3 regions of the Roseburia sp. AF02-12 genome follow, and region 3 is predicted to be linked to each of the others. Evidence: predicted binding sites of a transcription regulator. Region 3 holds the regulator's gene; each other region holds the start of a gene.
The links. Region 3 encodes Rex, which represses fermentation and respiration genes when NADH is low (regulators of the CRP and FNR family bind a similar motif). Its sites were predicted from a motif close to ATTGTTAANTANTTAACAAT; they were not measured.
Positions count from the first base shown of each region.

Region 1: a site for Rex is predicted at 2,482-2,501, ahead of pflB (formate C-acetyltransferase). Genes of this name have one in related genera too.
Region 2: a site for Rex is predicted at 2,756-2,775, ahead of DV740_RS06475 (acetyl-CoA C-acetyltransferase). Genes of this name have one in related genera too.

Region 1 is NZ_QTXS01000001.1:1,463,651-1,471,412, reverse strand. Features, by position in the region: gene DV740_RS07150 (transporter substrate-binding domain-containing protein) at 33-830, shown strand; gene DV740_RS07145 (amino acid ABC transporter permease) at 851-1,537, shown strand; gene DV740_RS07140 (amino acid ABC transporter ATP-binding protein) at 1,527-2,267, shown strand; ZMP/ZTP riboswitch at 2,351-2,430, shown strand; gene pflB (formate C-acetyltransferase) at 2,625-4,877, shown strand; gene pflA (pyruvate formate-lyase-activating protein) at 5,024-5,758, shown strand; gene DV740_RS07125 (MerR family transcriptional regulator) at 5,805-6,617, opposite strand; gene DV740_RS07120 (MATE family efflux transporter) at 6,696-7,762, shown strand, end outside.
Region 2 is NZ_QTXS01000001.1:1,319,862-1,327,623, forward strand. Features, by position in the region: gene DV740_RS06465 (acyl-CoA dehydrogenase) at 1-501, opposite strand, end outside; gene DV740_RS06470 (3-hydroxyacyl-CoA dehydrogenase family protein) at 529-1,401, opposite strand; gene DV740_RS06475 (acetyl-CoA C-acetyltransferase) at 1,534-2,718, opposite strand; gene DV740_RS06480 (cell wall hydrolase) at 2,895-4,145, opposite strand; gene DV740_RS06485 (HD-GYP domain-containing protein) at 4,338-5,555, shown strand; gene DV740_RS06490 (PoNe immunity protein domain-containing protein) at 5,659-6,018, opposite strand; gene DV740_RS06495 (hypothetical protein) at 6,057-6,533, opposite strand; gene DV740_RS06500 (hypothetical protein) at 6,564-6,899, opposite strand; gene DV740_RS06505 (PoNe immunity protein domain-containing protein) at 6,931-7,110, opposite strand; gene DV740_RS06510 (DUF1910 domain-containing protein) at 7,126-7,638, opposite strand.
Region 3 is NZ_QTXS01000001.1:581,715-589,476, reverse strand. Features, by position in the region: gene alr (alanine racemase) at 1-526, opposite strand, end outside; gene DV740_RS02775 (NAD(P)H-hydrate dehydratase) at 548-2,035, opposite strand; gene DV740_RS02770 (hypothetical protein) at 2,039-2,692, opposite strand; gene DV740_RS02765 (redox-sensing transcriptional repressor Rex) at 2,704-3,354, opposite strand; gene DV740_RS02760 (ABC-F family ATP-binding cassette domain-containing protein) at 3,432-5,420, opposite strand; gene DV740_RS02755 (NADP-dependent isocitrate dehydrogenase) at 5,536-6,744, opposite strand; gene DV740_RS02750 (GntR family transcriptional regulator) at 6,763-7,422, opposite strand; gene DV740_RS02745 (isopropylmalate/homocitrate/citramalate synthase) at 7,440-7,762, opposite strand, start outside.

The DNA.
Region 1 (7,762 bases), 880 kb from region 3:
TTCACATAATTATAATCAGAGGAGGAATAAATATGAAGAACATGAAGAAATTTGCAGCACTTTTATTAACTGCAGCAATGACAGTAGCAATGGTAGGATGTGGCTCATCTGTAGCTGCAAACACAGTAAATTCCAAGGATGACATTCCGGGAAAGAAAATCGGTGTTCAGCTTGGAACAACCGGAGATGCCGATGCAACAGCATACGAGGACGAAGGAAGCACCGTAGAGCGTTACAACAAAGGTTCTGATGCAATCCAGGCATTAAAGACCGGTAAGATCGACTGTGTAATCATCGACAAGCAGCCTGCAGAGGCATTTGTTGAGAAGAATGATGACTTGAAAATCTTAGATGATACCTTTGATGCAGAGGAATATGCAATCTGTATCGCAAAAGATAACACAGATTTAACAGACGAATTCAACAAAGCAATCGAAGAGTTAAAAGCAGACGGAACAATCGATACTATCATCAGCAACTATATTGGTGATGAAACAGGAGAGCATCCATATGAGACTCCGGAGGGAACAGAATATCCAAACGGAAAACTTACCATGGCAACCAATGCGCAGTTTGAGCCATACGAATATTATGATGGTGACAACGTAGTTGGTATCGATGCAGATATCGCAAAAGCAATCTGTGACAAGCTTGGCTATGATTTAGAGATTGAAGATATGGAATTTGATGCAATCATCGCAGCAGTATCTTCCGGTAAAGCAGATTTTGGTGCAGCAGGAATGACTGTAACAGAAGACCGTCTTAAGAACATTGACTTTACAGATACTTATGCAACAGCAAGCCAGGTTATTGTAGTAAGAAATAAATAATCGGTATAGGAGGAAAGACCTTGAGCGATTTTTTAAGCAGCTTTCAACAGGATTTTATAGAGAAAGACAGATATCTTTATCTGTTACGTGGCCTTGGCAATACACTGCTTATTGCAGTGCTTGCAGTACTTCTGGGTATTGTGGTTGGATTTTTAGTCGCAATTATCCGTTCCACCCATGATAAACATGGTGGATTAAATGTTTTGAATTTTATATGTAAAGTGTATCTTACCATATGGCGTGGAACCCCTACGATGGTACAGCTTTTGATTATGTACTATATTATTCTGGTTGCACTCGATAATAAGATTGCAGTGGCTGTAATCGCTTTTGGTTTGAATTCGGCTGCCTATGTGGCAGAGATTGTACGTTCCGGAATCATGTCTGTAGACGAAGGACAGTTTGAAGCTGGACGAAGCCTCGGACTGAATTATTCGCAGACCATGCGTCTGATTATTCTGCCACAGGCATTTAAGAATGTACTTCCGGCACTGGCAAATGAGTTTATTACCTTACTGAAAGAGACTTCCATCAGTGGATATATTGCAATCCCGGATTTGACAAAGGGTGGCGATATCATCCGTAGCCAGACCTATGACCCGTTCTTACCATTGTTCGGTGTTGCAATTATCTACCTGATAATCGTTATGATTTTAACGGCTGGTGTACATAAACTGGAAACGAGGTTGAGAACAAATGAGCGATAAGAAGGTATTGATTGAAGTAAAGGATTTGTGTAAATCCTTTGGAAATGTAAATGTATTAAATGGTATCTCCACAGAAATCGCCCAGGGAGAGGTAGTAGCCATCATCGGACCATCCGGTTGTGGTAAATCCACATTCTTACGTTCCTTAAATCTTTTAGAGGAGCCGACTTCCGGTGTGATTACTTTTGAAGGAACAGATATCACGGATAAATCCGTAGACATCAACAAGATGCGTCAGAAGATTGGAATGGTATTCCAGCAGTTCAATCTGTTTCCAAATTATACCGTAAAAGGAAATATCATGCTGGCACCGGTTCAGACCGGACTTATGAATAAGGAAGAGGCATCTAAGCGTGCGGACGAGCTTTTGATGAGAGTCGGACTGTCTGATAAAGCAGATACCTATCCGGCAATGCTTTCCGGTGGACAGAAACAGCGTATTGCAATTGCAAGAGCACTGGCAATGAATCCGGATGTCATGTTATTTGACGAGCCGACTTCCGCACTGGATCCGGAAATGGTAGGAGAAGTTCTTGAAATTATGAAAGAACTGGCACAGGACGGAATGACTATGGTAGTGGTAACGCACGAAATGGGATTTGCAAGAGAAGTGGCAAGCCGTGTCATGTTTATCAATGAAGGACAGATTCAGGAAGAGAATACACCGGCAGAATTCTTCGCCAATCCACAGAATCCGCGTCTTTGCGACTTCCTTTCCAAAGTATTGTAGCGAAAGAACAGATAAAACGGAAAAAATAGTTGATAAAAAGTTTTCATAAGCTATTGCAATCAGAAAAGAAATAGTCTATGATAAAACCGTTATATGACTGACGGATAAGTGGAAAAACCACATGAAGTATAACGAAAACGAGCCGACCGTCTGGGCGATGAACCTGGAGGACTGGCTCGTTTTCTTTTGTATGTTATTTTGAACACCAAAAGATATTGACAAAAAAATAACGGTCAGTATATACTAACTACAGTTAAACAAGACTAATTCAAACCAATGAATAAAAAGTCTGTTGACAGTAAATTTAGTAACCATTCAGTGTTCATACTGAATACATTTTTTTAGGAGGATATCGTAATGATTGAAATGAAAGAGTGGGATGGATTCGAAGGACGTCTCTGGAAAGAAGAAATCAATGTTCGTCAGTTCATTCAGGACAACTACACTCCATATGATGGAGATGAGAGCTTTTTAGCTGAGCCGACAGATGCAACCAACAAGCTATGGGGGGCACTTCAGAAATTACAGAAAGAAGAGCGTGCCAAGGGCGGCGTTCTTGATATGGAGACAGAGGTTGTAACCGGAATTACAGCTTATGGTCCGGGATATATCGATGAAAGCTTAAAAGATTTAGAGCAGGTAGTTGGTCTTCAGACTGACAAACCATTAAAGAGAGCTTTCATGCCATATGGTGGAATCAAGATGGCTGTTCAGGCATGTGAGACCTACGGTTATGAAGTAAATGATAAATTAAAAGAAATTTTCACCAAGTATCATAAGACACACAATACAGCAGTATTTGATGCTTATACACCGGAAATGATGAAGGTTCGTCATGCTAAGATTTTAACAGGTCTTCCGGATACCTACGGTCGTGGACGTATTGTAGGTGATTACCGTCGTGTAGCATTATACGGACTGGATTACTTAATCGCTGAGAAGAAGAAGGACAAAGCCAACTGCGGATGCGGACAGATGACAGATGATGTCATCCGTTTAAGAGAAGAAATTGCAGAGCAGATTAAATGTCTGGAAGACATGAAGAAACTGGCTGAGATTTACGGATATGATATTTCAAGACCTGCAACCAATGCAAAAGAGGCTGTTCAGTGGTTATACTTCGGATACCTTGCAGCAATCAAGACACAGAACGGTGCAGCAATGTCAGTAGGACGTGTTTCTACTTTCCTTGATATTTATATTAAGAGAGATATGGATAAGGGAATTCTTACCGAGCAGCAGGCTCAGGAGCTGATTGACCATTTCACAATGAAACTTCGTATGGTTAAATTCGCACGTATTCCTTCTTATAACCAGTTATTCTCCGGTGACCCTGTATGGGCAACCCTTGATGTAGCAGGAACAGGTGTAGACGGACGTTCCATGGTAACCAGGACAGACTTCCGTTTCCTTCATACTTTAGAGAATATGGGACCGGCACCGGAACCAAATCTTACTGTATTCTATTCATCCAGACTGCCACAGACCTTCCGTGATTATGCAGCACGTATCTCGATTGAAACAAGCTCAATCCAGTATGAGAACGATGATGCAATGAAACCGGTATGGGGCGATGATTACGCAATCTGCTGCTGTGTATCTGCTACACAGACAGGTAAAGAGATGCAGTTCTTCGGCGCTCGTGCAAACCTTGCAAAATGTCTGCTTTACGCAATCAACGGTGGTGTTGATGAAAAATCAGGCGAGCAGGTAGGACCAAACTACGCACCAATTACAGCTGAATATCTTGACTATGATGAAGTAATGGCAAAATATGACAAGATGATGGACTGGTTAGTAGACATCTATGTAAATACACTGAACCTGATTCAGTATATGCATGATAAATATTACTATGAAGCAGCAGAGCTTTCTCTGATGGATACCGACTTAAAGAGAACCTTTGCAACCGGTATTGCAGGATTTTCACATGTTATCGATTCTCTTTCTGCAATCAAATATGCAAAAGTAAAAGTCGTACGTGATGAGAACGGACTTGCAAAAGACTTCGAAATCGAAGGAGACTTCCCGAAGTACGGAAATGATGATGACCGTGCAGATGAAATCGGAGTATGGCTGCTTAAGACTTTCATGGATAAATTAAAGAAACATCATACTTATCGTGATTCTGAGCCTACAACTTCTATCCTTACCATTACTTCTAACGTAGTATATGGTAAAGCAACCGGAGCTATGCCGGATGGACGTAAAGCCGGCGAACCACTTTCACCGGGAGCTAACCCATCTTACGGTGCAGAGCAGAACGGACTTTTAGCTTCCTTAAACTCTCTGACCAAGCTTCCATATGAGTGGGCATTAGATGGTATTTCCAATACACAGACCATCAATCCTGGCGCACTTGGAAACAACGAGCAGGAAAGAATCGATAACCTTGTAAATGTAATGGACGGATACTTTGATCAGGGTGCACATCATCTGAATGTTAATGTATTTGGCAAAGAAAAGCTTATTGATGCAATGGAGCATCCGGAGAAAGAAGAGTATGCAAACTTCACAATCCGTGTATCCGGCTATGCAGTTAAGTTCATCGACCTGACAAAAGAGCAGCAGCTTGATGTTATTGCCCGTACCTGTCATGAGCGTATGTAATTTAAGACAGTAACCGAACTGCGGGGAGCATACGATTTTTCCGCGATTCAGGTAAAGCAGAATGTGCAGGCTTAATGAAAAAAGCCTGCACATTTTTATCGTAGGTTGTTAAGCAGCCGTAAGTATTTTGGTGTATAGGAGGCAACATGAGTGAAATAAAAGGACGTATCCATTCCGTAGAGAGCTTTGGTTCAGCAGACGGGCCGGGCGTAAGATATATTGTATTTTTAAAAGGCTGTAACATGAGATGTCAGTACTGCCATAACCCGGATACCTGGGCAAAAGATGGCGGAGAGCTGATGACACCGGAAGAAGTGTTAAAAAAGGCGCTTCGCTATAAAACATATTGGAAAGAAAAGGGCGGAATCACCGTAAGTGGTGGAGAGGCTCTTTTACAGATAGATTTCGTAACAGAACTGTTCCGGCTGGCAAAAGAAAAAGGGGTAAATACCTGTCTCGATACCTCCGGCAATCCATTTTCCATGGAAGAACCGTTTAAAAGTAAATTTGATGAGCTGATGAAATATACAGACCTTTTTATGCTGGACATTAAGCATATGGATGATACAGCACACCGGAAACTCACCGGACAGACCAATCAGAATATTCTGGAAATGGCAGCTTATTTATCAGACCATGGCAAAGCAATGTGGATCCGCCATGTGCTGGTGCCGGGTATTACAACAGAAGAGGATGAGCTTCACCGCTTAAGAAGTTTTCTTGATACCCTTAAGACAGTAGAGCGGGTGGAAGTGCTGCCATATCATACCTTAGGCGTCTTTAAATGGAAGGAACTTGGAATTCCATATCAGTTAGAAGGCGTAGACCCGCCTACAAAGGAGCAGATAGACCGGGCAAAAGAGATTCTTGGGGCACTGTAAAATAGATAAGCAGCATTACAGGAAAATAAAAAAGTAATGCTGCTTTTTAGATTCTGACGATAATGCGGGTAAGGTATTCACTTCGTTTATCCGTCATGGTAGCGTTAATCAATTCTTCTTCATAGAATCTGCCATCGGATGAAGTAATCTGGTGCTGCTTCATGTAGCTGCGCAGCCTGTCATAAGCGAGTGAAATATCATCCCAGTCTCCCAGGTGATAGGCAGCGAGACATTTAGAAGCCGGAAGAATCCGGTAAGGCATTTTCTTGGGAGGGGTCTGCATGGCAAGGCATACCTCGTGATAAAGATTGTGGGCACCCCGGGCAAGGTCACGCTCCATCTGGATATAAAGCACTGTAAAACCGGTAGTTTCCTTGCTTTCATAATAGGAGTTCAGAAGCTCACTGACTTTTACGGAGATGGTCTTATCATCGGAAGAACTGACAGGGTGTGCTGCAATATAAAATCCTGGCAGAGAGACTTCTTCAATGATATCCGGATTTGTAGTCAGGCTGGTTTTAATTCGTTTCTGCTGTCTTTGAATCCACTTCTGCTTTTCTTTTAATGCACGAATCTGCTGTTCGATGACAGCGTTTTCTTTCGTAAGAAGTGTGGCATAATTTTCCGGGCTTCGGTGTTCCATGTATTCTTTAATTTCCGACAGAGGCATGCCAAGTTCCCGCAGCGTGATAATGGCATCTAACACATCCATCTGGCGGACGGTGTAGTAGCGGTAGTCATTGTCCCCTCTTGCTTCGGGTGAAAAAATGCCAAGCTGGTCGTAGTGAAACAGTGTATTCTTTGTAGTGCCCATCATCCGGGCAACTTCTCCGGTGGTCAGATATTCATTTCTACTCATTAAAAAAATCTCCTTGACTATATGGTTACCATATAGTTTATGATAGCAAATAGTGATTCATAAGACAAGGAGGTTATCATGTCGAATTCATTAAATCAGAACTTTAAAACATTATCCTTATTGAAATTTGCATTGCCATCTATGATTATGATGGTATTTATGTCATTGTATACAATCATAGATGGAATCTTTGTGTCAAGACTGGTAGGAGAAAGCGCTCTTTCTGCAGTCAATATTGTATGGCCGGTTATTTGTATTCTCATTGCAATCGGCGTTATGTTAGCAACCGGTGGAAGTGCAGTGGTAGCAAGAAAAATGGGTGAGGGAGATGAAAAGGGAGCATGTGAGAACTTTACTTTTCTTGCAGTGGTAGGAGTTGCTGTAAGTCTGGTGCTGCTGGTTATTGTATTACTTTTTCATAAACCGATTGTATATGCATTAGGAGCAGACGACTCTTTATTCGAAAATGGGAAAACATATCTTATTGATATGATGTATTTTGGACCGTGCTGTATTTTGCAGAGTTTATTTCAGTGCTTCTTTGTGACTGCAGGAAAACCTGCATATGGACTCGGACTGATTACTGCCGGAGGTGTAGCCAATGCAATCTTAGATTATGTCTTTATGGGGCCAATGCAGCTTGGCATTGCCGGAGCAGCTATTGCAACAGGCATCGGACAGATGATTCCTGCGGTAGTGGGAGTCATCTATTTCCTGGTGAAAAGAAAAGGACTTCATTTTACCCGCTTCCATTGGGATGGAAAAGCATTGTGGCAGTCCTGCACCAACGGTTCTTCCGAGATGGTAACGAACCTTTCCAATGCAGTAATTACATACCTTTTTAATATTATTCTGATGCGTATGGTTGGAGCAGACGGGGTAGCTGCAATTACCATTATTTTATACGGACAGTTTTTATTCAATGCGCTGTATCTTGGATTTTCCATGGGTGTGGCACCGGTTATCAGCTTCCAGTACGGAGCAAAGAACAGTGAAAAATTAAGTAACGTTTACCATATCAGTAACCGGTTTGTAAAAATATCCTCTGGCTTTATGGCGGTGGCATCGATTCTTCTGGCGAAGCCGATTACATCAGTATTTGTCTCAGAAAGCAGTCATACCTTTGCAATGACAGTTACGGGATT
Region 2 (7,762 bases), 740 kb from region 3:
GATATAAACGTCTGCAACTTTACCGTTTGTAATAAAGCATTTAGATCCGTTTAATACCCACTCATCACCATCTAATACAGCCTTGGTCTGTGCTCCCTGGGCATCTGTACCAGCACCAGGCTCTGTTAATGCGAATGCGCCAAGCTTCTCACCTGTTGCAAGTGGTTTTACATATTTCTGTTTCTGCTCTTCTGTACCGTAAGTCATAATTGGGTCGATACAAAGAGAAGTATGTGCAGATACGATAACACCTGTTGTACCACAAACTTTAGATAACTCTTCTACACACATAACATAGGTTAATGGGTCACATCCCTGTCCGCCGTACTCCTTTGGTACCGGAATTCCCATGAAACCAAATTTTGCCATTTTATCAACTGTTCCCTGTGGGAATACTTCTGTCTCATCAACTTCCTGAGCCAGAGGTTTTACTTCGTTTTCTGCGAAATCTCTGAACAGAGTTCTCGCCATTTCATGTTTCTTATCTAAACTGAAATCCATGTTCTGAAATCCTCCATAAATTTTATTTTACTGAGCGTCAACCGGGGTCTTTGTACGGTCAGCGTTGTATACATAGAATCCTTTTCCGCTCTTAGCGCCGAGGTTACCACCACGAACCATTTTACGGATTAATGGACATGCACGATATTTGCTGTCGCCTGTCTCGTTGTAAAGTACATCCATGATTGCAAGGCAGATGTCAAGACCAATGAAGTCACCTAACTCAAGAGGTCCCATTGGATGATTTGCGCCAAGCTTCATAGCTGCGTCGATACCTGCGATATCAGATACACCTTCCATTTTGATAAATGCAGCTTCGTTAATCATTGGGATTAAGATACGGTTTACTACGAAACCTGCAGCTTCATTTACCTGTACCGGAGTTTTTCCGATTTCTACAGAGATTTTCTTAATAGCTTCTACTGTTTCAGCAGGAGTATTTACACCAGCGATAACTTCGATTAATTTCATTCTGTCTGCCGGGTTGAAGAAATGCATACCTACCATTGGACGGGTAAGACCATTTCCGATTTCTGTAATAGAAAGACTGGATGTATTAGAAGCAAAGATACATTCTGGTTTAGCAATCTTATCAAGCTCCTGGAATGTTGTCTTCTTAACGCCCATATCTTCAAATGCTGCTTCTACGATTAAATCGCAGTCTGCGCAAAGATTCTCTTTTAAACCTGGTGTGATTTTAGCAAGGATTCCGTCAACAGTTTCCTGTGTCATTTTTCCTTTTTCTACCAGTCTTGCATATCCTTTTGCGATTTTCTCTTTTCCGCCATCAGCCCATTCCTGCTTGATGTCGCAAAGAGCTACTTCATATCCTTCTACCTGAGCAAATGCTTTTGCAATGCCCTGTCCCATGGTACCTGCACCAATAACGCCAACTTTCATGTTAGTCCTCCTTAAAAATTCATGTATTATATTTACCCGAAAACGAAAGCCTTCTGGGTTATAACTTGCAACGCAAGACCCGAGAAGCGTTTTGCACTTCCCGGGTATATTTACTTATTCAGAAAGAGTGAATTAGTCTCTCTCAACGATTGTTGAGCAGCCCATTCCACCACCGATACACAGAGTAGCAAGACCTTTCTTAGCGTCTCTCTTCTGCATCTCATGAAGCAATGTAACTAAGATACGGCATCCAGATGCTCCAACAGGATGTCCAAGTGCGATTGCACCACCGTTTACGTTTACCTTAGACATATCAAATCCAAGATCTCTTGCAACTGCAATTGACTGAGCAGCGAATGCTTCGTTTGCCTCGATTAAGTCGAAATCATCGATAGACATTCCGGTTCTTGCAAGAACTTTCTTTGTAGAAGCAACAGGTCCAACACCCATGATTTCCGGCTCAACTCCGCCAAGTGCTCCTGCAACCCATGTAGCCATTGGTTTAACACCAAGCTCTTTTGCTTTTTCTTCGCTCATAACAACGATTGCTGCTGCGCCATCGTTGATACCGGAAGCGTTACCTGCAGTAACAAGTCCGCCCTCTTTACCAGAGCAGCATCTTAATTTGCTTAATGACTCAGCAGTTGTGCCTGGACGTGGTCCCTCATCTGTGTCAAACATAACAGTTTCTTTCTTAACCTTAACAGGTACAGGAACGATTTCGTCTTTGAATCTGCCTTCAGCAATTGCTTTTTCACATTTCTGCTGGCTGTTTGCTGAGAACTCGTCTAACTCTTCACGGGTAATTCCGTATTTGTCACATACGTTCTCTGCTGTAATCATCATATGATAATGATTAAATGCGTCTGTTAATGCATCATTTACCATGGTATCGATAATTGTTGCATTGTTCATACGATATCCAAAACGAGCTTTTGTCATAGCGTAAGGTGCCATAGACATGTTCTCCATACCACCTGCAACAACGATGTCTGCCTGACCAGCCATAATCATGTTTGCAGCTTCGTTTACACATTTCAAACCAGAACCACAAACTACGTTTAATGTAAATGCAGGAACCTCGATTGGTAAACCTGCTTTGATAGAAGCCTGACGTGCAACGTTCTGTCCCTGTGCTGCCTGGATTACACATCCCATCATTACTTCATCAACCTGTTCTGGTTTAACACCAGCTCTGTTTAATGCTTCTTTGATTACGATTGCGCCTAAATCTGCGGCTGGAGTATTGCTTAAAGCTCCTCCCATTTTACCGATTGCGGTACGACATGCGCCTGCTAAAACTACTTTCTGTGCCATTTTCTCGTCTCCTTCTGAATTAAATTTGCCTTTTACTATTGTTATTTTTTTAACAATCTTTTGTAAAAAAAATAAAAGAAAGCCTTTCCGGCTCTTTCCCGACAATCTGATGTTATCATAGAAAGGGGATTTTTGCAAGTGAAACTTGCTTTATTGAGCCGGATTTTCAGCTTTCCTTAATAAAATACATGGTTTCCGATTACAGTTCCATTAATCAGTCCGTTGTTTCTGCGGAAATATAAGCAGTTTAAGGTTCTTGTGCCTGCTAACACTTCTGTTGCAGCCTGCACACAGGACGCATCTGCCCCGGATGAAAGCACTACTGCGAAACGACCGCTGGCTACCGGTGAGAACTGCCCGCTCTGATAGATGACACCTACCACGGTATCCGGGAAATAACTGCTGTCCACACGGTTCATGACCACGCTTCCAACGGCAAGCTTCCCTTCATAGCTTTCGCCGCCTGCTTCGCACTGGATCAGTGCTGCCAGCATGGCAACATCACTGGTATTCACTGTTCCGCCACCGGAAGCATCGCTTCCTGTGGTATTATCCCCGGTGGATGTCCCATCCGGATTTACATTATTATCTGAAGCATCTGGCTGCTGACTGTTAATAAGTTCCTCTTCCTGACGCCTAATCTCCTCCTGACGGGCAGCATCTTCTTTCGCCTTCTGTGCCTCTAATTCTTCCTCATAGGCTTTCTGTCTTGCGATTTCCGCATCTGTGTCTGCTATTTCCGTCTCTGCATCTGCAACATCCGACTTTGCTGCACTTAATTTTTCCTGCTGGGCTGCCACCAGACTGTCTGCCTTGCTCTTCTGCTCCTGCTTCGTCTGTTCTGCCGCAAGCAGTTCTTCTTTTGCCGTCTCTAAATCTTCCTTCTGCTGTTTTAATTCAGCCAGTGTATCCTGATAATCAGAAAGCTCCTGCCTGTCATAATCATAAATAGATTTGGCATATTCCATCCGGTTTAAAAAATCCGAAAAGGAGCTTGATCCAAGCAGCAGCTCCAGGTAAGACTGATTACCATTTTCGTACATATATTGTACTCTTTTCTTCATGGCTTCGTACTGGCTCTCAGAACGTGTTGTCAGCTCTGCAATCCGGCTTTCTGCTGCTTCAATCTCCACATTTTTCGCCGCAATTTCATCCTGGGTATCCGCCAGTTCGTTGCTGATTTCCTGCAATCCATTATTTAATTCCGTCAGTTCATCGGAAAGATTTATCTGATATTCTTTCAAGGAATCAAGCTGCGACTGCTGTTCCTCTCTCTGACGTTCCAGTTCTTCCACGCTGCTTCCGGTGTCCTTAGATGCCAGATCCACTCTTTCCCTGGTGCCGGTATCTGCCTGCACCGTCATCTGTATCAGCAGAAACAGTATCAGCAATGCGGAAAACATACGTTGTTTACTGTTTTTCTTCATATCTTTATCCTCTTTTATGGATTTATCACGCCTCTTGTTTTCTTCCTTTATTATAGACGGCTTTCTTATGAAAATGCAACGAAAAACTACACTTCTTTTTCAATCCCAAGATTGTTTTTCCTCTCTGCTTGTGCTATATTTGAACTAGGAATTTTAACGGAGAAAAACATATTTTGTAAGGAGGTAACCGCTATGCTATTTATACGGACAGATGACTTAAAACCCGGCATGCGTCTTGCTAAACCTATCTATAATAAATTGGGCGTCATGCTTTATGACCGCGACACCAGACTGACCCGGCAGGGTATCGAAAGTATCCGGAATTTCGAGCTGATTGGTATTTATATTCTGGAGCCTGCCGAACCGGTTCCGCCATTATCCGACGAGGATATTGCTTTCGAACAGTTCCAGACCATTTCCATGTTCCAGCTTCGCGACTGCATGGATATGATTCGTAAAGGCAGACAGCCGGACAAGCTTCCAACGCTGGTCTCTTCGATTCTGTCCCAGTATGGCCGTCTTGACCACAAGCTGAACTTTGCGCAGAATTTAAGAAGCTCTGCGGATTATGTATACAAGCATTCCATCAGCGTTGCTATTCTGGTCGCCATGCTGACTCACCAGTTAAATATGCCGGATGATTTTCAGCAGACCTGTGTAACGGCTGCTCTGCTCTATGATTTTGGCTGGCTTTTAGTTCCGACCGAGCTTGCTGAAAAAACGGATCCTTTAACAGAAGAAGACGAAAAGAAAATCCTTGCCTGCCGTATCAAGAGCTTAGATTATCTGAATCCGCAGACTCACAGTATAAAGTTATCACCGGATGCTTTAAGAATCATTACCCAGTTTATTACACTCTCCGCTCCGGAAGAGGCTGCTGACCCATCCAAGATTTTCCGCAGCAGCGGCACAAAGCTTTTACAGGTTGCAGATGCCTTTGACCGGATGACCGCCATGAGCCTAACCAATGAGCCGATTTCCGAAATCGTTGCCATGAAATATTTGCAGGAGTTTCCGGAAAAATATGATACAAAGATTGTCCGTGCACTTTCTCTTTGCATCCACATTCTTCCAAGAGGTGCCTGTGTAGATTTATCCAATGGCGAAAAGGCGATGATTCTTGAAGATAACCCGGAGGATTATTCCAAACCTCTTATCTTACAGTTTACTAATAATGAAATCTTTGATTTGCGTGACCCGCACATCTATGACATTATCCAGATTCAGGATATTATGAAGACCATGGATAACCGGATTGCCATTGATGAAAATACTTTAAAGCATTTTACCTCAGACAAATATATCAAAGATGTAGCCGACCGGTTCCGCAAGCGCCAGAATCAGGCTGCCGCAGCAGCCGCTGCCCAGCCGGCACCAAAGAAAAAGACTGCAAGAAAGAAGCTGGTGTAGGATTATCAATACAGAATAGCCCACATATGTTCAATCCAAGAAAACCTTGAACATATGTGGGTTTCTTTTAAATGGGACAGCTATTATTTAATATTTAAATTCTTCATATAACATTCTGTCGAACCAAATCATATGGATAATATGGCATATTCTTTAAATTACTGTCATCTAAATTTAATATTTTTGCAATAGCTCCTGCTTCAAAACTCCAGTAACCATAATATATATTCTGGTCACTTTTATGAGCCTCATAACACTCGTATTCTTTATTATACCAGTCCTCTTTCAAATATTTCTCCAATAAATCTGATTTATCTCTTTCTTTAACTAACTCTTTCATTATTTGAAATATGTCTGGTCTTACTTCTCCGCCATTTACTTTTTGGGTTAATTTTAAAATTCTAGCTGTATCTTCTGCTATGAATTCGTCGAAATATTGTTCACTTTTAATATAATCTCTCATTCCCTGATTTTCTCCATTTGGTATACACTACTGTATCATTAGATAACTTTATTTTCCATTAATGCTTTTTCTATTCGCTGCACCTTTTTCACATCATCCAGAGTTTTCCACGCATGATGTGTCACATTGGGCATCTCCACACAAATAATTTTTTCCGGCTCAGCCATTAAATCTTCAAAATCATCCGCGGCGCAATAGATGCATTTTTTATGGTTCATTGCAAAGTCAATCTCACTTTCCTGTATCCTGTCACAAGTCATGCCAAATATATGATTAATTATATTTTGCAATTTTTCTTCTGAAAATTCTTTTTGATGCAAATTTAAAATAGATTTCACTTTATCAATAAAATCATTATAAACATCATCTTTCAACAAATTAATATATGCATAACTCATACCGTTATGAAATAGCACTAATCTCTCACCATATGAAAAATCTGATAAATAATAAAATTCATTAATTTTCCCACAATTTGTGCATTTAGCAGCTTCTCTTCTTACTTTTATTTTCATATTCATCCTATAAAATATTTTTTTGCTTTATCACCAATTTGCTCGATACTTTTCATTTAAAACAGAATCCATATGATTATCAACCAAAAAGAAATATATTTCATCTAAAAACTTTTCTTTATCCTCTTTTTTAATAACAAAATGTTTATCAAATCGGTCGTTGCCTTCCATACGAACATCTTCTATTGATGCTAACTTTAAATCTTCTCCAAACTCCCATACCAACATAGGTATTGTCAAATTAAATCCCTTATAGTTGATATATATTTCATCATTCTCCATCAATTCAAAAACTTTTATCTTTAAATCAATGTCTCTGTTTACATATATTATATAATTCTCTTCCGTTAATTTATCCCACAACATATAAAACGCCTTTTATATCCTCTAATCCCGATTACATACTATTGCTTTTATAGTGAACCAAATCATATGGATAATACGGTACATCTTTCAAATTGCTGTCATCTAAATTTAATATTTTTGCAATAGCTCCTGCTTCAAAACTCCAGTAACCGTAATACAATTTTTCTTTTGCTTTATGAATATCGTACCATCCCATATTTTTATGTCCCACATACCAATATTTTTCCTAATATTCTTTTAATTTTTCAACTGCTTTTTCTCTATTTGCAACAATATCCGTCAACTTATCATATGGGAAGCCAAAGGAATAGTCTCCTTCCAGTTGTTCTATGCTTCCATGCATTTTGTAATTAACAAAAAATTCCAATAAAGCATCTTTCCGATTATATTGAGTTACCAAATCCGACAATATACCAAACTTTTCTCTACTTACATCGAATAAAATTGCAAGTGCCATCATCCACAGCATATCAATATAGCCAGAATTACCATTCCAATACAATGGCATATCATTTAATAACTGTATAAAATCATTTTCTAATTTTTCTATATCTTCACCACTAGAATATCTTGCAATAAGTAATTCAAATTGTATCGCATCAATCTTTCTTTTTACCGAATAAATTCTATCTTCTCTTACCTCATTATTTTCTAACTTATTTTGAAAATTTTTTATTCTTCCTGTCTCTTCCAAAATATATTCCCTAAAATATTTTTCATTCATTACTGTATCACGCAATGTCTGTTTCTCCTTAGTAGTGCTTCTTTCATATCATCGCCAACGATGCGCTTTTAAGAATTTATCCGGAATTCTTAACTTCAGTTCCCTTTCTAATTCTTTAAAAAAGACATCAAAATCAGCT
Region 3 (7,762 bases):
TGTCTTTTTCATCTGCCCTTGCAAAGTGGGTAAAAATCCCCTCCATTATTATATGTGGCAGCTTACTGATTTGCGCTATCTCTCCTGCATTTTCTTTTTCCACCTGATAACCAATCCGGCTCATTCCAGTATCCACTGCAATGTGAATTGCCACATCCTGATTTTTCTTTGTTGCAGCTTCAGAAAGTGCAACTGCCATATCATACGTAAATACGGCAGGCTCTAATTTCTGTTCTACAATAATCTCATATTCATCCGGGAATGCAAAACCAAGAATCAGAATCGGCTTCTTAATTCCATGATTTCTTAAAATTACGCCTTCTTCCACTGTGGCCACACAGAAGCCATGGAGATACGGAAGCGGCTCTAATACACGGGCAAGTTCCGTTGCACCATGTCCGTATCCATCTGTTTTAATTACCGCAAACATGCTGGTATCTTTCTTTAAAAGCCGGTGCATTGCCTCCATATTCTCAATGGCCGCATCCAGATTCACGCTGGCATATACCCTGCTATATCTTTTCATTTCATTCACCTCAAATTATTATTATGACAACACATCGGATAATCCGTTTATAATTTCGCCTGCAGTCAGTCCATGCTTTGAAACTGTTTTGCTCCGTTCATCTGCTGCCGCCGCATGTACATATACCCCAAGCGGTGCCGCCTGCTCTGCAGATAAGCCCTGCGCCATCAGACTTCCAATAATTCCGCTCAGTACATCACCACTTCCCGCAGTAGCCATTCCGCTGTTACCGTTCCGGTTAATAAATGTTTTCCCATAAGGAATTGCCGTTACCGTTCTGCTGTCTTTCAAAACACAGATTACATTATATTCCCTTGCGAAATCTTCCGCAACCTGCTCAATATTTTCTTTGATATAGGAAACGGCAAGCTGTTTTAACCGGGACATTTCCCCCAGATGTGGCGTTAATACCAGTTCTGTATGCGGGCGAAGAAGCTGTTCGGTCTGCTCTGCTATGATATTTAATGCATCGGCATCTACTACCATTGGTACTGCCGCATTCTTAAGTACCGTCTTTACAATACTGTGTGCCACATCACTTTTGCCAATTCCAGGTCCTAAAATAATAACATCTGCCCAGGACAGACATTCTATCAGTTGCTGTGTATCAGCCTTTTTTGCAGAATAGGTAGTAAGAATTGCCTCCGGCACTGCTGTCTGTAAGATAATACGGTTTTCTTCCGGTGTATATATTCTCACCAGACCACAGCCACTGCGATAAGCTGCCTTTGCTGCAAGAACCGCCGCACCTGCCATATTCACGCTTCCGGCAACCAGAAGGACTTTTCCAAAGGTTCCCTTGTTCGAATCAGCAGCACGATTATTTAAAGAATTTAGATCTTCCTTTGTGATTGCATAAGCTGCAGGTCTTTTATCTAACCAGCTTTCTTCTCCAATTCCGATATCCTTAACCGTAATATTTCCGCAGTATTCTGCACCAGGAAATAATACCATTCCGGTCTTGCAGTAAGCAAAGGTTACGGTATCATCTGCTTTGAATGCACCACCTAATACAGCCCCATTATCTGCCGAGACACCGGATGGTATATCCACCGCCAGCCGGTGGGCACTGCTCTGGTTTAGCCGTTCCATCAAGTGCACCAGTTCATCATCTAATTTTCGTGATAATCCTATGCCAAATAACGCATCAATAATCAGGCTGTAGGAATTTGCATCCTCCATTTCATCAATAAATGGTACACCATATGATGTCAAGATTTCATACTGTTCTTTTGCCTGCTTTGAAAAATGTGCTTTATTTCCATAGAGATATACTTCAACCGGAATGTGGGATAAGTATAACAATCTTGCAATTGCCATACCATCGCCGCCGTTATTTCCGGTTCCACACACTACCAGCACGCGGTTACATGAAATTTCTTTTTCCTGTATTACTTCTATCGCAGAAAGTGCTGCCCGCTCCATCAGAACCATGGATGGCACTTTAAAATGTTCGATTGTATTGGTATCACATGTTTTCATTTCCCGGGAATTTACAAGATATTCCATAAATTAATTCCTTTCGTCCGCATTTTCCACCGCTTTTTTTCCCTTCAGACGGTCTTCATCTTCCTGCCGCAGATCAAATATATTTAAAATATCCACACCAAAAATATCATGCATATAAGAATAAATCTGCCGGTTGTTGATTTCACGGTTCTGTTTTTTGATGATATTTTTCTTAAGTTCTACCCTTACCTTATCAATCCAGGCCGTAATTTCATCTGCTTCTTTGCTGTTCTGTCTTAGTCTCTCATAGCAGTAACGCATGCTTTCTAACATAAGTTCCTGATTTGCACTGTTTATATTTCGTGGAAGTTCAATTAATTCATCCTCAATTTCTTCCATTTTGACATTGACTTCATCAATCAGTCTCTTGTCTTCATCTAATTTTCTGGAAGAAATATCCCCCTCATTTTCCTCATGAGTTCCTTCCATGTTGACAACAATGCTTTTCATCAACCGATTCTTTGTCTTTTTCAGTTCTTTCAAATCATTATTAAGCTTTCCCTGCTGTTCTAACAACTGATTTAACTTTTCTTCCAGCTGCTTGATTTCACTGGTTTTTCCGCTTAAAGCAAAAAGCCTGTGCCATTTCTGATCCAATACAAGTATTGGTACTTTTCTGCTTTCTAATGCTTCCAGAAATTCCTTGTCATCTTTCATGCAAAACACCTCTATTCCAGCGTTTCCTTTTTCCTTTTGTTCTTTGTCATGTTATAGGATAACTGCATCAGGCTGTCTGATAAATGTACATTTTCCACTACAACATTTTCATCCAACACTTCCAGATCTACATGGGCAAAATTCCAGATTGCATGTACACCAAGGCTTACCAGCTGGTTTGCCACAGCATCTGCCTTTTCTTTCGGCATAGTCAGTGTAGCAATATCTACCTTATGTGTCTTTACAAATTCTTCCAGTTTATCAATCATTTCGATTTTATTGCCACGAATGGATTTTCCGCATAACTCCGGATTCACGTCAAACAATCCTACTATGACGAAGCCGAGTTTTTCAAACTTCACATAATTGGCAAGTGCCTGTCCTAAGTTACCAGCTCCAATAATAATAATATTATGCTGTTCATTTAATCCCATAATCTTTCCAATTTCTTCATACAGAAATTGTACATTGTAACCATATCCCTGCTGTCCAAAACCACCAAAATTATTTAAATCCTGTCTGATCTGCGATGCGGTCACTTTCATTCTTGCACTCAGTTCATTCGATGAAATACGTTCTACCCCTTCATCTAAAAGTTCCCCCAGATATCGGTAATATCTTGGCATTCTACGAATTACTGCCTGTGATATTTCTTTGCTCATTCTGCCAGTTCCTCCTGCTCTCAATACCCTACAATAATTATAGTTTCTTGCCGAAAGGATGTCAATGTGTTACAACTTTAACAATCTTTCTGTAAACTTAATTCTTCCCATTTTGCATAGAGTTCTTCCAGAGCTGCCTCTTCCTGCATCTGCTCCTCATGGATTTTGTTTAATTCATAGGAATTTGATGCTACCTCCGGCTTTGACAGTTCATCATTTAATGCTTCTATCTTTGCCTCTCTCTTAGCAATTTCATCTTCTGTACGCTTTAATTCGTTTTCCAGCTTACGTTTTGCTGCCTGCTGTTTCTTCATTTCTTCCCAGCTTAACTTCTGTTTTCCTCCGCCGGATATCTGCTCTGTTCCATTATTTTCTCCAGTTCCATCGGAAACAATGACATTTCCTTTTGCCACTGAATTGTCTGCACGATCCTGTGTAGCTGTGCCAAACGCCGCTAACTCCTGAACTTCCTTTTTCTCCAGATAATAATCGTAATTTCCAATATAATTTAGAATTGTTTCATTCTTTAAATCAAGAATTCTGCTGGCAGTTTTATTAATAAAATAACGGTCATGGGATACATAAAGCACCGTTCCGGTATAGGAATTGATGGCTGACTCTAAAATTTCCTTTGACATAATATCAAGGTGGTTGGTCGGCTCGTCTAAAATTAAGAAGTTCGCATTGGATAACATCAGTTTTGCCAGTGAAACACGACCTCTTTCTCCACCACTGATATCACGAATCCGCTTAAACACATCATCATCCGTAAATAAAAATGCCGCTAACACATTTCGAATCTTCGTTGCCTTCAGATTCGGATAAGCATCTGCAATTTCATCAAATAACGTCTTATCCGGGTCTAAGTTCTGATGCTCCTGATCGTAATATCCGATTTCCACATTGCTTCCAAGCTTTATCTCCCCGGCATCTGCGTCTACAATTCCATTGATTATCTTTAAAATGGTGGTTTTCCCGGTACCGTTATTTCCGATTAAAGCAACTTTTTCCCCTCGCTTAATCTGAAAATCAATGTTTGAAAACAGTTTATGCTCGTAAGATTTTGAAAGACCTTTCACCGAAAGTACATCATTTCCACTGGTAATTTCCGGCTCCAATGTAATATGCATATCTGTTTTTTCATCGATTGGCTTCTCAATACGTTCTATTTTATCCAATGCCTTCTCACGGCTTTCCGCACGCTTAATGGACTTTTCCCGGTTAAAGGATTTTAACTTGGATATTACTTCTTCCTGGTGCTTGATTTCCCGCTGCTGGTTATAATACTGTCGCAAAAGACTTTCCCGCTGTATTTCCTTCTGCCTCGCATATGCGGTATAATTTCCCGGAAATACCGTTGCCGTATGGCGGGATATTTCCACTACCTTCGTAACAATCCGGTCTAAGAAATAACGGTCATGGGCTACGATAATTACGGCTCCTTTATAATTCAAAAGATAGTTTTCAAGCCATGCAATGGATGCCATATCAAGGTGGTTGGTCGGCTCGTCGAGCATGATAATGTCAGGCTTGGTTACCAGAAGTCTGCCTAATGCCACTCTGGTCTTCTGTCCTCCGGATAACTCTGACATTTTCTTTCCGAAATCATTTTCCGAAAAACCAAGTCCCTTTAACACACCGTTTATCTCACTGCGAAAAGTCAGTCCGCCCTCTAATTCAAAGGCATGGCTGAAACGGTTATACTGCTCCATATATTTCTCTAATTCATCTGCGCTTACATGCTGCATGTCTTCTTCCATTTTACGAAGCTTTTCTTCTTTTTCGATTAATGCATCGCAGGCATGAAGCACTTCATTATAAATGGTCTCGTTGCTGTCTTTATCCTGATACTGGGCAAGATAACCGATGGTTTTTCCTTTTGCAACGGTTACCTCGCCACTGTCCGGTGCCAGCTCTCCCACTATAATTTTCAATAACGTAGATTTGCCGGCACCATTGATGCCGACAATTGCTGTTTTCTCATTATCTTCTACATGAAAAGAAACATTCTGTATTATGGTGTCTGTCCCAAAGGATTTACTGATATTCTGACAGGCTAAAATCATGGAAGTCTCCTCACTTTTTCTCTTCGCCCCATAAGTAAAGCATTCTTTACAAGGGGCTTTTTATAGCTGAAAATTCCGGGACGGCACACTATTCTGCCCTCCCGGAGTATAAAATTTATAACATTTTCTCTAATGTAGCACGGATTGCCTTGATAAAGTCTTCACTGTTTAATACAGTCGGATTTTCAATTGTAGTAATCAGTGCAAGGTCTTTGGTCATCTTTCCGGATTCAATCGTATCTACACAGGCTTTTTCCAGTTTGTCGGCAAATGTGCTTAACTCCTGGTTGCCATCTAATTCACCTCTCTTACGAAGTGCTCCGGTCCATGCAAAAATAGTTGCTACGGAGTTGGTGGATGTTTCTTCTCCCTTGAGGTGTTTATAATAGTGACGCTGAACTGTTCCGTGTGCAGCTTCATATTCATAATATCCTGCCGGTGATACCAGTACGGAAGTCATCATGGCAAGGGAACCAAATGCAGATGATACCATATCACTCATAACATCCCCATCATAGTTCTTACATGCCCAGATAAAGCCGCCCTCTGCTTTCATCACACGGGCTACCGCATCATCGATTAAGGTATAGAAGTAGGTAATTCCTGCTTCTTCGAATTTTTCTTTATATTCCGCATCAAAGATTTCCTGGAAAATATCTTTGAAAGTATGGTCATATTTTTTGGAAATGGTATCCTTGGTTGCAAACCATAAATCCTGTCTGGTAGAAAGTGCATAGCTAAAGCAGCTTCTTGCAAAGCTTTCGATAGAATCATTTAAGTTATGCTGTCCCTGGACAACACCTGCTCCGGTAAAGTTATGAATCAGCTCTCTTGTTTCCGTTCCGTCCTCTGCTGTATAAACCAGTTCACATTTTCCCGGTCCCGGAATCTTCAGTTCAGAAGCCTTGTATACATCACCGTAAGCATGTCTTGCAATGGTAATCGGTTTCTTCCAGTTCTTAACACATGGCTCAATTCCCTTTACAACGATTGGTGCACGGAATACCGTTCCATCTAACATTGCACGGATAGTTCCATTCGGACTCTTCCACATTTCCTTTAAGTTGTACTCCGTCATACGTGCTGCATTTGGTGTAATGGTAGCACATTTTACTGCAACACCGTATTTCTTTGTTGCATTTGCAGAATCTACAGTTACCTGGTCATCCGTTTCATTACGATGTTCAAGACCCAGGTCATAATATTCTGTGTTCAAATCAATAAATGGTAATAACAGTTCATCCTTAATCATTTTCCAAAGGATTCTTGTCATTTCGTCTCCGTCCATTTCAACCAAAGGGGTAGTCATTTTAATTTTGTCCATCTTTCTATCCTCCATTTACTATTTCAGCAGATTGTCCCAGCCATAATTATCCATATTTTCAATAGTATTTAACATATGGCTTGTTGCAAGCAGTTCTGCTTCTTTTGCATTATGCTGTTTCAATGCTTCTACAATCCTTTTATGTTCATCATTTGATTTTACCACACGATCCGGCATTGACAAAGTGATTTTTCGAACTCTTTCCACATAATGATGAAATGCAGACAATTCATGCTTTAACATTTTGCTTCCGGAAGCTTCATAAAGCACCTCATGAAACTTATTATCCAGCTCCAATATCTGTGCATAATTTTCCTTCTTAGCATGAAATTCCACCAGAAAAATGTTTTCTTCCAGTTCCGCTATCTGCTCCTTGGTAATTCTGTCTGCCGCCCACTTTGTGCAAAGTCCCTCCAGCCGTGCACGGATTTCATAGATATCTTTTACGTCTTCTTTCGTAATTCCCTCTACGAATGCTCCGCGGTTTGGAATGATTCTGACAAGGCCTTCCAGTTCAAGCTGCCTTAAGGCTTCTCTTACCGGAGTACGGCTGACACCCAGTTCATCACCCAGGGTTTTTTCTTTCAATTCTTCATCGCACTTGTATTTTCCGGATAAGATATTTTCACGAATCGTATGAAATACTCTTCCGCTTAAAGAATATCCTTCTTCGCCCACGATAAAGCCTCCTTAATTTATAATACAATTCCGAGTTTTTTACAACAGTCAGTTATCTGTACTACAAGTTCGTTATCTGTAATTACAGTTACACGTCCCTCATCATACTGCTCGTCTACCCACTGTTTGATGGTCTTTACCAGTTCCGAATTCTTATCTACTTTACGGTCATCACTGAGACGGTAATAGGTATTAATCCAGTGTGCAATTCCAGCAAGTCCTGATGTATTGGAAACAGATACCAGTGCCGGACGATTTAAGAATTTTTCGGTATCAAAAATGTTATAAATTTCTTCATTTTTCAAAAGTCCGTCTGCATGGATACCTGCTCTTGTAACGT